DNA from 3 places in the Sphingomonas epibiotica genome. Region 2 is predicted to be linked to each of the others. Evidence: predicted binding sites of a transcription regulator. Region 2 holds the regulator's gene; each other region holds the start of a gene.
The links. The regulator LexA, encoded in region 2, represses DNA repair genes until DNA is damaged. The targets are predictions, from matches to a motif close to GTTCCNCNCTTGTTCT.

Region 1 (4,186 bases), on a different contig from region 2:
AACGCGATAACGGCACGCGGGTCATCTTCGCTACCGCGACCGGTGTCGCCGGCCAGATCAGTACCGGGGCCTGCGGCAGCGGCGACAGCGACATCGCAACGAAGGACAGGGCGATCAACAGGATCGCATAGCTGGCCAGATCGGCGGCGTGCCGCACGGGCGGCAATTGCCACCAGCCGCCCCCGGCAAGCGAAGCCCGTTGCCGGTGGACGTGCGCGCGCAGGACGGATAGCGATGGGCCAGTCATGTTCGATCGTTGCCGGTGGCTGTGACGTCGCGATATTGGCCGATGCGCGGCCGGTCGGCAATGCTGCATAGGTTTCGGCTAGTCCCCATCCGGGCCTTCGCGGATTGGTGCCTGACCCTGCATCGCCCAGCGTTTCGCCAGCAGCCCCCCTGCCAGCGCGGGCAGGCCGGGCCGCAGGAACAACCAATCGCGGATCGCCGGCCCCGGCTCGGCGCCGATCAGCCGCTTGTACCCGCTGTCGCCCGCGCCCCAATCGACCCGGGTGATGCCGTCGTCTACGGCGCGGACGAGATTGCGGTAATAGAGCAGCTTTCCCGGCGAACGCTGGCGGAAGGCGACGTCGTAACTGTTGGCGATCGCGAACTTATGGGTCCCGGCGTTGATGTCGAACGAGAAGGCGACGGGCTTGCCGTCCATCCGCAGCAGCGCGACCCACAGCATGTCGGCCAGCACCGGATCGCTGACGACCGAGCGCCAGAACCGGCCGTGTCCCTCCAGAGTGAATTTGGCGTCGCTGCCATCGGTCCGGCTGTTCAACCAGCTTGCCCGTTCGACAGCGGCAAGGTCGTCGAACAGCGCCGGCGTCCAGTCGGCACCGCTGGCGAACGACCAGTCGGGTTCACCGAGCGCCGCCAGATGCTTTTCGTTGAAGCGGTTCTTGCGCAGCGTCGACAGGCGCGGCCAGACCCCTTCCGCCTGGCGCGCGGTGATGTCGAGCAGATAGCTGTCGGCGATGAAGCGCGGCATGGCCCGCCAGCCGCTCGCCCGGGCGGCATCCAGTAGACCCTGTAGCATCGGATCGTCGTCATAGACCGGACCCAGCCGGAACCCGCGCACCCGCCGCCCCGCCTCGCCCAGCAGCGCCGCGAAATCGTCGGGTCCGGCGTCCAGCGCGACGGGTCCGCTGCGGAACGGCCAGTAGCAACCGGGCAGTTGCGCCATGCGCAACGCTGCCGGCCCGAGCCCGATCAACGGCAACGCCAGCGTCGGCCGTTCACCACGTTCGACCAGCACCGTCCGCGCGTTGCCACCATAGGTAGCGACCGCCGCCGCATACCATTGGCGGCGCAGGAACCGATGCGTCGGAGCCGCCGACTCCGCGACATTGTCGATCGCGTCGGGCAATTCGTCGGTCGTTCGCGCGACCGGTGGGGAAGTACGCAGCAACATGGGCAACATCATGTCGATAACCCGTTACGATTGGGTAGCGATCCGGTGTCGCAATCCCTGCGCAACCTTGCCCGCCCCTTCGGCCCACGGCATAGCAGACGCGTGGAATTCGCACCTGTCCTGTCGACCGTCGCCAAGACGATCCAGACCGCCATCGCGCCGGTCTTCCTGCTCGCCGGGATCGGCGCGATCCTGAACGTCATGGTCGGGCGGCTGGCGCGGATCGTCGACCGGGCTCGTGACTTGGAGAAGCTCCATCCCTCCTCGACGGGGCCGGAGCATGAACGCCACGTATTCGAATTGCGGCTGCTCGACCGGCGCATCCGCGTCATCAACAATGCCGTGTTCCTGGTCGTATTGTCGGCGGTCGCCAACTGCACCGTCGTCGCCATGCTGTTCATCGCCGAGCTGCTCGATCTGGGTCTTGGCAAGGCGGTGGCGATCGCCTTCGTCCTGTCGATGGTGTTGTTGATCGGCGGGCTGGTCTGGTTCCTGTTCGAGGTGCGGATGTCGGTCCATGCAATTCGCGTGCGCGCCGAATTGCTGGAGCGCGAACGCAAGTGACCCCGCGCCGCGAACGGGCGCTGTTGCAGGCGGCGGTCGCGATCGTCTGTATCGTCCCGATGGTGGTTTCCACGCTCGGCATCGTGCGCGGCGCGGTATGGTTGCAACCGGCCCCGGCGACCGATCTCGACAGTCACTTCCGCTATCTCTCCGGCATCTTCCTGGTAATGGGGATCGCCTTCGTGACCTGTATCCCCGCGATCGAATCGAAGACTGCACGGTTTCGGTTGCTCGGCGCGATGGTCGTGGGCGGCGGTCTGGCGCGGCTGGTGTCGCTCGGCAGTGTCGGCGTGCCATCGGCGGGACATGTGACGGGATTGGGTATCGAACTGATCGTCGTTCCCCTGCTGCTGCTCTGGCAGACACGCATCGCCCGGCGATATCGCGACGCCGCCGCCACATAAAGTTCCGCGCGGAAACCCGATTTCGGGCGATCATATTTTTCTATGTTCCCGAAAAGTTCGCTTGCATTTCACGAACCCGGCGGATCACCGTGCGTCGCGTATCGCCGCGCCCCCGATACCGCCATTGGCCGGCGCGAATCAAAAATTTGCCGTCTTGCGCGATGCCAGCTTTCCTACAATTAGTGGTGGCGAACGCGGGAGAGGCGCTACGGATAGTGTGTCGCCCGCCGGAACCTCCATTGCCGCCAACGCTTGTCAACAGGGAAGGCGCGCGCGGACGTTCCACAGAAATCGACAGGGGTTAGCGCCCCGTGCTAGAACACAAAAGGAACGGGACGATGACCTTCCAGGATAGTCAGGATGCCCAGATGAACGAGCTGCAATTCGCCGATCCGGCCCCCGCCGCCCCGGCCCCGGAACGCACCAGCCGCACGGTCGATGCGCTGCTGCACGCGGTCGAGGTCGATCATTCGCGCGACGCGCTGCTGACCGATTTCGGCAAGGATACGCTCAAGGACCGCTACCTCCTGCCGGGCGAATCGTATCAGGATCTGTTCGTGCGTGTGGCGTCGGCCTATGCCGACGACGCGGCGCATGCACAGCGGCTGTACGACTATATCTCGAAGCTGTGGTTCATGCCGGCGACCCCCGTGCTGTCGAACGGCGGCACCGGGCGCGGCCTGCCGATCAGCTGCTATCTCAACTCGGTCCCCGACAGCCTCGAAGGCATCGTGGAGACGTGGAACGAGAATGTCTGGCTGGCGTCGCGCGGCGGTGGCATCGGCACCTATTGGGGCAGCGTGCGCGGCATCGGCGAGCCGGTCGGGCTGAACGGCAAGACCAGCGGCATCATCCCGTTCGTCCGCGTCATGGATTCGCTGACGCTCGCCATTTCGCAGGGCTCGCTGCGGCGCGGGTCGGCGGCCTGCTATCTCGACATCAGCCATCCGGAGATCGAGGAGTTCCTCGAAATCCGCAAGCCAAGCGGCGACTTCAACCGCAAGGCACTGAACCTGCACCATGGCGTGCTGATCCCCGACGCGTTCATGGAAGCGGTGCGCGACGGTGCCGAGTGGGAGCTGAAGAGCCCGAAGGACGGATCGGTGCGCACCACCGTCGATGCCCGTTCGCTGTTCCAGAAGCTCGTCGAGACCCGCCTCGCCACCGGTGAGCCGTACATCGTGTTCAGCGACCATGTGAACAACACGATGCCCAAGCATCACCGCGACCTGGGCCTGAAGGTATCGACGTCGAACCTGTGCAGCGAAATCACGCTGCCGACCGGCAAGGATCACCTCGGCAACGATCGTACCGCCGTGTGCTGCCTGTCGTCGCTGAACCTCGAAACCTGGGACGAATGGAACGGCGACAAGCGCTTCATCGAGGACGTGATGCGCTTCCTCGACAACGTCCTGACCGACTATATCGAGCGTGCGCCCGATGAAATGGCGCGTGCCCGCTACTCGGCGGAGCGCGAGCGGTCGGTGGGTCTGGGCGTCATGGGCTTCCACTCGTTCCTGCAGGCGCGCAGCCTGCCGTTCGAAGGGGCGATGGCGAAAGCGTGGAACCTCAAGATCTTCCGCCACGTCAACGCGCAGGTGAACGAGGCGTCGATGCATCTCGCCAACGAGCGCGGCCCCTGCCCCGACGCGGCCGATATGGGCGTGATGGAACGGTTCAGCTGCAAGATGGCGATCGCGCCGACCGCGTCGATCAGCATCATCTGCGGCGGCACCAGCGCGTGCATCGAACCGATCCCGGCGAACATCTATACCCACAAGACGCTGTCGGGGTCGTGGTC
Region 2 (4,186 bases):
GCGCGTTCGACATCGGTAGTGCGTGACGAAGCGGATCCGACGATCGAACTTGCGGCGGCAGAACTTGTTCGGGGAATGACCGGTTTGACCGGCCGCGCGGTTGCTGCGGGCAACGTAGCAAATGGCGCGATCGTGATTGGCACGGCCAGGTCTGCGCGAATCGCGGCCTTACGGTTGCCGTTGGCGGATGCAGGTGACGAGGGTTTCGTGGTGCGGTCGGCGACGGTCGATGGGAAACCGGTGACGGTCGTGGCCGCGAACACCCCGATCGGTGTATTATATGGCGCGTTCCGGTTGCTCCGTATTGCGCAGACCGGCGGGTCGATCGACAATCTGTCGGTGGTGGATCGGCCGAAACTTGGGTTGCGGATGCTCAACCACTGGGACAATCTCGATCGCTATGTCGAGCGGGGTTATGCCGGGCGGTCGCTTTGGGATTGGCAGAAGCTGCCGGGCTTTTCCGATCCGCGCTACACCGACTATGCGCGCGCCAATGCCTCGATCGGCATCAACGGCACCGTGCTGAACAACGTCAATGCCAGCGCGGATATCCTGAAGCCCGAATTTCTGGGAAAGATCGAGAAGCTGGCCGGCATTTTCCGGCCGTGGGGGATCAAGGTCTATGTTTCGGCGCGGTTCTCCGCACCGATCGAGATCGGGGGGCTGAAGACCGCCGATCCGCTCGATCCGCAGGTCGCGGCATGGTGGAAGGCGAAGTCAGACGAAATCTATGCCCGCATTCCCGATTTCGGCGGGTTCCTGGTCAAGGCCAATTCGGAGGGGCAGCCGGGGCCGGGCGACTACAAGCGCAGCCATGCCGATGGCGCCAACATGCTGGCCCGTGCGCTAAAGCCGCATGGCGGGATCGTGATGTGGCGGGCGTTCGTCTACGCCAATGAAAAGCCCGAGGACCGGGTGCGGCAGGCCTATAGCGAGTTCGAACCGCTCGACGGCAAGTTCGCCGACAATGTGATCGTGCAGGTTAAGAACGGCCCGATTGATTTCCAGCCGCGCGAACCCTTCCATCCGCTGTTCGGGGCGACGCCGCGCACGCCGCTGATGATGGAAGTGCAGATCACCAAGGAATATATGGGGTTCGCCACGCACCTCGTCTATCTAGGGACCCTGTGGCAGGAGGTTCTGCGCAGCGACACCTATCGTCCGCGCAAGGGCGCCACGGTCGCCGACGTGCTCGACACGCCGGTACGGCCGGGTGCGCTGACGGGAATGGCGGGGGTGTCGAACATCGGCACCGATCGCAACTGGTCGGGATCGCAATTCGATCAGGCGAACTGGTATGCGTTCGGGCGGCTGGCGTGGAACCCGGACGGCGATGCGCGCGAGATCGCGCGCGACTGGGCGGCGATGACATGGGGGCAGGCGACGGCCGACCCGATCGTCGCGATGATGATGCGGTCGCATGAGGCGGTCGTCGATTACATGATGCCGCTGGGGCTCAACCACCTGTTCGCCACCGGACATCATTACGGACCGGGGCCTTGGGTCGACGATCTGGCGCGAGAGGACTGGAACCCGGTCTATTTCCACAAGGCCGACCGGAACGGCATCGGGTTCGATCGGACGCCGTCGGGCAGTAATGCCGCCGCGCAATATGCGCCGGTGCTGGCCAAGAAGTTCAGCGATCCCAGGGCAGTGCCCGAAAATCTGCTGCTGTGGTTCCATCACGCGTCATGGGACCGGCGAATGGCGTCGGGGCGGACGCTGTGGGAGGACCTGGTCGCGCATTACGACCGGGGCGTGGCCGAGGTCGCAGCGATGCAGGCGCAATGGGCGGCGATGGAGGGGAAGGTCGATGCGCAGCGCTTTGCCGAGGTCAGCCAGTTCCTCGCGATCCAGCGGAAGGAGGCGCAGTGGTGGCGAGATGCATGCATCGCGTACTTCGCGGAAGTGTCGGGCCGTCCGATCCCGGCCGGGGTAACGCCGCCGCCGCATCCGGCCAGCTATTACAAGGCGATACGGACTCCATGGGCGCCGGGAAACGGCAAGTAACGGTGAGGCCCCGCCCGGCTGGAGAAGCCGGGCGGGGCGCCAAAGTTCACTAAGTTCACACTTGCGCGCGGTTTGTTTGCAATCGCGACTGAATCTTAACAGGCGGTTTGTAGGGGTTAGATCGCTCTCACCCTTCCACGGCGTTGCCGCTCCCTTCCTCGCCGCCGGGGAAGGGAATGGAGGTTAGTATCGGCGGAGAAGGCCGGCGAGTTTGCCCTGCACGCGCACCTGTTCGGGACGATAGCGCTGCGGATCGTAGCTGCGGTTGGCGGGGTCGAGACGGATCATTGCGCCTTCGCGGCGGAAATATTTAAGCGTCGCCTCGCTATCCTCGATCAGCGCCACGACAATCTCGCCGTCGCGGGCGGTTTCGGTCCGGCGAACCAGCGCATAGTCGCCGTCGAGAATGCCGGCTTCGACCATCGAGTCCCCCGCAACTTCAAGGGCATAATGATCGCCAGCACCGAGCAGCGCCGCGGGAACGGGCAACGTCGCCTGTCCCTCGATCGCTTCAATCGGGACACCGGCGGCGATGCGGCCGTGCAGCGGCAGTTCGATGACGTCGTTCGCAGGCTGGGGCGTGGGGCGGGGGGCGGCGGCAGGCTTGGCCGCCGTCTTCTTGGCGACCGGCCGCTCGGGCATCCGCAACACTTCGAGCGCGCGGGCGCGATTGGGCAGGCGGCGAATGAATTCGCGTTCCTCCAGCGCCGAGATCAGGCGGTGAACGCCCGACTTGGACTTGAGGTCGAGCGCTTCCTTCATCTCCTCGAACGAAGGCGATACGCCGGTCGCGCGCAACCGGTCGTCGATGAAGCAGATCAGCTCGTGCTGCTTACGGGTCAGCATGGGGTCCTCCGTCGGAACAGACGTGGAACCAATAGGAAACGATTTGCTTGCCGTCAAGCGAGTTGCAGGATTTCCGCCGAGTCGCCCGCATCGGCTGCCGGGGCGTACGGCGGGCGGACGATCAGACAGTCCGAACGCGCCAGCGTCCGCAACATGGAGCTGTCCTGGATGGCCGCGGTCGATGCCTGTCCGTCGACCAGCGTCGCACGCAGATAGTCCTGTCGCGGGCCGTTGGCCGGTAGCGGGTGGGCCATTGTCGCGCGAACGGTGCGGGGCAGCGGGTTGGTCGCGCCGGCAAGGCGCGCGACCAATGGCCGGACGAACAACAGGGCGGTGATGTATGCCGAGACCGGGTTGCCGGGCAGTCCGAGTACCGCCGCCTGCCCAAGCGTTCCAGCCAGCATCGGCTTGCCCGGCCGCAGCGCGATCCGCCAGAAATCGAGCGTCCCGCCCGCCGCCGCCAGTGCCGGACGGACCAGATCATGGTCGCCGACCGAGGCGCCGCCGGTGGTGACCAGCAGGTCGCAATCGACCGCGGCAAAGGCGCTGACTAGTGCCTCCAGCCGGTCGGGCAGGATGCCGAGGTCGATGCGGTCGACCGGCAGGTCGCCGAGCAGACCGGCGAGCATCAGTCCGTTGGTTTCGGGCAATTGGTCGTCGCGGATCGGCTGTCCGGCAGGGACCAGTTCGTCGCCGGTCGCGGCGATGGCGACGCGGACGCGGCGGCCGACCGGCAGCGTGCCGTGACCGGCGATCGCCGCCAGTGCAGCGCGAGGGGGGGTGATGCGTTCGCCGGCGGCGATTAGCAGTTCGCCCTCGCGGAAATCGAGGCCGGCGCGACGGACATTGCCGCCACGTACGGGGCCTTCACCGGACAAATGAAGCTGGTCGCCGTCACGCGTCGCTTCCTCCTGCACCAGCACGCAGTCGGTGCCGGTCGGCATTGCCGCGCCGGTGAAGATGCGGGTGGCTTGTCCTTCACCGACGGCGCCGGAAAAGGCGGCACCGGCGGCGCTTTCGCCGATGACGGCGAATGGTCCAGGCAGGTCGTCGAAGCGGATCGCATAGCCGTCCATGGCCGATAGCGGGCGCGCGGGCTGGGTGCGGCGGGCGACGACGTCGGCGGCGGCGAAGCGACCGATGGCGTCGGCGATGGGCGTGGTTTCGGCAAGCGGGGCGCGGCCGAGCGCAAGGACGCGGGACTGGGCTTCGGCGACGGGGAGGAGGCTCATGGGTGGGCCTTTTCAAAGGGGGCGCGTAGGCGATTTCTTCAGCGGGGACTTTATCGAAGCTACTATGGAAGTCGCAAATCTATCCACAAACTAGCCTT
Region 3 (4,186 bases), on a different contig from region 2:
ACCGCCTTGTCGCCCAGTCCACGCTTGGGCACGTTGACGATCCGTTCGAAGGCGAGATCGTCGGCTGGCTGGTTGACGACGCGCAGATAGGCCAGGGCATCGCGGATTTCGGCGCGTTCGTAGAAACGGAACCCGCCGACGATCCGGTACGGCATGCCGATGCCGATAAAACGTTCTTCGAACTCGCGAGTCTGGTGCTGCGCGCGTACCAAGATCGCGAACTGGTCGAGATTCTTGCCGTCGCGCTGCCCGCGCTCGACCATCTCGCCGACGCGGCGTGCTTCTTCCGGGCCGTCCCACACGCCGATGACGCGGACCTTCTCGCCGACATCGGTTTCGGTCCACAGCGTCTTGCCAAGCCGCCCGCCATTATGCGCGATCACGCCCGATGCCGCGCCCAGGATATGCGGGGTCGACCGGTAATTCTGTTCCAGCCGGACGATCTTCGCGCCTGGAAAGTCGCGTTCGAACCGCAGGATATTCTCGACCTGCGCACCGCGCCACGAATAGATCGACTGGTCGTCGTCGCCGACGCAGCACAGGTTGCGCCGCTCCTGCGCCAGCAACCGCAGCCACAGATACTGGACGCTGTTGGTGTCCTGATATTCGTCGACCATGATGTAGCGGAAACGCTGCTGATACCCCGCCAGCACCTCGCGATGCGTGCGCAGGATCGTCAGCACATGCAGCAGCAGGTCACCGAAATCGCAGGCGTTCACCGCCTTCAGCCGGTCCTGATATTGCTGGTACAATTCGCCGCCACGCCCATTGGCGAAGCGTTCGCTTTCCCCGGCATCGACATCGGCCGGGATCATCCCCTTGTTCTTCCACCCGTCGATCAACCCAGCCAGGCTGCGCGCGGGCCAGCGTTTTTCGTCGAGGTTCGCGGCGACGATCAATTGCTTGAGCAGCCGCAACTGGTCGTCGGTATCGAGAATGGTGAAGTTGGATTGCAATCCGACCAGTTCGGCATGCCGCCGCAGCATCTTGGCACCGATCGCGTGGAAGGTGCCGAGCCACGGCATTCCCTCCACCATATCGCCGACCAGCCGCCCGACGCGCTCGCGCATCTCGCGTGCGGCCTTGTTGGTGAAGGTTACCGACAGGATTTCGGACGGGTACGCCTTGCGGGTATAGAGCAGATGCGCCAGCCGCGCGGTCAGCGCCGCGGTCTTGCCGGTGCCTGCGCCCGCCAGCACCAGCACCGGGCCGTCGGTAGTCAGCACCGCGTCACGCTGTGGTTCGTTCAGCCCGCTTAGATAGGGCGGATCGGCAGGAGTGGGAACAAGCGACATCGTCGAACAGGTAGGGAACGAAGCCCGACGCCACAAGCAATGAAATTGTTTCGGAACCGTCATCGTCCCGCCATCGACGGTTCGCTGCGTTGCAACAATTTCGGTCTAGCAGCGCGTTGCCGGCGGACGGCGGCGTCCGATTCGTGGACGACTGCTGCCGCGACGGGCACCGAATTCGCAGGAGCTACCATCATGACCATCCGTATCGTCGCCCTCGCGGCGACCGCTTTCGCGTGTCTGACGTCCGTCGCCCATGCCGAGGAGCGCGAAACCGTCTCGGCTCGCGTGTCCTATGCCGGACTGGACCTGACCAAGGCCGAAGACCGTCGCGTGCTCGACGCGCGTATCGACCGTGCGTCGCTCAAGGCCTGTCGTTCGAACGCGTTCGGCCTGCGCCGGATTGCCGACGAAAACCGCTGCCGTGCCGAAATGCACCGCGACGGTCAGGTCCGGGTCGCGCAGTTGCAGCCGGTGACGGTCGCCAGCGCGAAGTAAAGAGTGCGGTTCGTCACCCCGGCCACGGTGCCGGGGGCGGCTATATGAATAGTTGCGTAGCGTTGCGTGTTCGGGAAACCTTCTTGCGCAACGATGCCAAATCGTTAGGCGGGGGCATGACAAGCCTCCGCCCCATGCTGGCCCATCGCCGCATCCTGATCGCCAGCCTGATCGGCACCTCGGTCGAATTCTACGACTTCTATATCTATGCGACCGCGGCGACCCTCGTCTTCGGATCGCTGTTCTTTCCGTCCGAAAGTGCGTCCGCCCAGTTGATGGCCAGCTATCTGTCGATCGGTCTCGCCTTCGTCGCGCGGCCGCTGGGCGCGGTGGTATTCGGCCATTTCGGCGACCGGCTCGGCCGCAAGTCGACGCTGGTCGCGTCGTTGATGCTGATGGGTGGTTCGACCCTGCTGATCGCGTTCCTGCCGACCTATGCACAGGTGGGCTGGGTTGCGCCGCTGCTGCTGTGCACGTTGCGGTTCGCACAGGGGCTGGGGCTGGGCGGTGAATGGGGCGGGGCGGCGCTGCTTGCGGTCGAGAATGCGCCGCCCGGCTGGCGCGGACGTTTTGGCATGGTCCCGCAACTCGGCGCGCCGGTCGGCTTCATCGCCGCCAACGGACTGTTTCTGCTCCTCGGGCTGACCCTTTCCGAGGCCGATTTTCTCGCCTGGGGTTGGCGCCTGCCGTTCCTGTTCAGCGTCGCGCTGGTCGGGCTGGGTCTGTGGGTCCGGGTTAAACTAACCGAAACTCCCGCCTTTGCGCAGGCACTGGCGCATGAAGCGCCGCCGAGCGTCCCGATCGCCGAACTGGCCGGCAGCCATTTGCGCGCGACGCTGGCTGGCACCTTCGGCGTGATCGCCTGTTTCGCGCTCTATTACATCGCGACGACCTTCGTACTCGGCTATGGCACCACCACGCTCGGCTATTCGCGCGGCGCGTTCCTGCAGACACAGCTGGTCGCGATCCTGTTCATGGCGCTGGGTATCGCGCTAGCCGGTTGGCTGTCGGACCGTTCGACGCCGACGCGGGTGCTGGCGGGCGGTTGTTTCGGCGTGGTGCTGGCGGGCGGCCTGCTCGGACCGATGATCGGCGGAGGATCATTGTTCGTCATCGGCGCGTGGCTGTCGTTCGCGCTGCTGATGATGGGCTTCGTCTATGGCCCGCTCGGCGCGTGGCTGCCCGCGCTGTTCCCGGCGCGCGTGCGCTATACCGGTGCGTCGATGGGGTTCAATATCGGCGGCGTGATTGGCGGCGGGCTGACCCCCAGTATCGCCCAGGCGCTGTCGATCGATTACGGCCTGTGGTCGGTCGGCATGGTGCTGGCCGGGGCAGGGGTAGCCAGCCTGATCGGTCTCGCCCTGGTTCCGCGCGCGCGCTGACGTCAGCCCGCGCGGCTGGCCCGCTGCGGTTCGACGGCGACCGGATCGGGGACCGGCCGGATGCAATTGCGACCGGCATCCTTGGCGGCATAGGCGGCGCGATCGGCGCGCTCCAGCAGGCTGTCGATCGTGTCCACTGGTTCCAGCACCGCCAGTCCGGCGCTGATCGTCACCGCCGGCAGATGCGATGCGGTTTCCGATAACGCCGTCCGCACCGTCTGCGCGCTCAGCCACGCCCCGCGCAGCGTCGTGCGTTCGAGCAGTGCGACGAATTCCTCCCCGCCCAGACGGCCGACCGCCGCGCTCGCGGGCAGGCGATCGGACAGGATCCGGGCAAAGGCGCGCAGTACCGCGTCGCCGGTGGCATGGCCGTAACTGTCGTTGACCCGCTTGAAATGGTCGAGATCGAACAGGATCGCCGCCATCGGTTGCTCGCGCGCGCGGGCATCGGCCATCATCGCCTGTGCCCGCCGGTCGAATCCACGCCGGTTGGCGATGCCGGTCAGCGGATCGGTCTCCGATTCGGCGATCGTCCGTCCCATCGCCGCCTGAACGACGAGCAACAGGACGAGCAACCCGACGGTCACGATCAGCATCCCGCCGACCGATTGCGACAGCAAGGCATAGCTGCTCGCGGCATAGGCGATCGGCGTCGCGCCGGATCCAAACGCCGCCGCGAACAGCGGCTTGATGATGAAATAGGTCGTCATCAGCGCCAGGGCGATGCCTAGCGCAAGCCATAACGGGTCGCGTCGGCGCCGCACCGCGTCCACCGCGATGACCGTCGCCATCCCCGATCCGACCATGAAGGGTGACTGGAACGCCAGCTCGTACCACAGCTCGTTGCGCGGACCGTCCCAGATCGCCGCCCGCAGCAGCGCGCCACACAGGATCAGCAGCCCGAACGCTCCCCATGGCCGCCGCCGCCCCGCCATCGGCGCAAGCCCCAGCAGCAGCATCGCTATGCTGACGAGGAACGATCCGTAGCTGAGCATCATGAACGGCGTGGTGAAC

Region 1: a site for LexA is predicted at 2,702-2,717, ahead of AAIO73_RS08930 (ribonucleoside-diphosphate reductase subunit alpha). Genes of this name have one in related genera too.
Region 3: a site for LexA is predicted at 1,299-1,314, ahead of AAIO73_RS05820 (ATP-dependent helicase). Genes of this name have one in related genera too.

What each region holds. Positions count from the first base shown of each region.
Region 1 covers NZ_JBDGHY010000004.1:19,716-23,901, forward strand. The annotation lists gene AAIO73_RS08910 (ATP-binding protein) at 1-247, opposite strand, end outside; gene AAIO73_RS08915 (GNAT family N-acetyltransferase) at 326-1,429, opposite strand; gene AAIO73_RS08920 (DUF2721 domain-containing protein) at 1,520-1,981, shown strand; gene AAIO73_RS08925 (DUF4345 domain-containing protein) at 1,978-2,385, shown strand; gene AAIO73_RS08930 (ribonucleoside-diphosphate reductase subunit alpha) at 2,724-4,186, shown strand, end outside.
Region 2 covers NZ_JBDGHY010000001.1:116,803-120,988, forward strand. The annotation lists gene AAIO73_RS00585 (alpha-glucuronidase family glycosyl hydrolase) at 1-2,010, shown strand, start outside; gene lexA (transcriptional repressor LexA) at 2,194-2,856, opposite strand; gene AAIO73_RS00595 (molybdopterin molybdotransferase MoeA) at 2,910-4,088, opposite strand.
Region 3 covers NZ_JBDGHY010000002.1:436,427-440,612, forward strand. The annotation lists gene AAIO73_RS05820 (ATP-dependent helicase) at 1-1,295, opposite strand, end outside; gene AAIO73_RS05825 (UrcA family protein) at 1,488-1,790, shown strand; gene AAIO73_RS05830 (MFS transporter) at 1,907-3,172, shown strand; gene AAIO73_RS05835 (GGDEF domain-containing protein) at 3,175-4,186, opposite strand, start outside.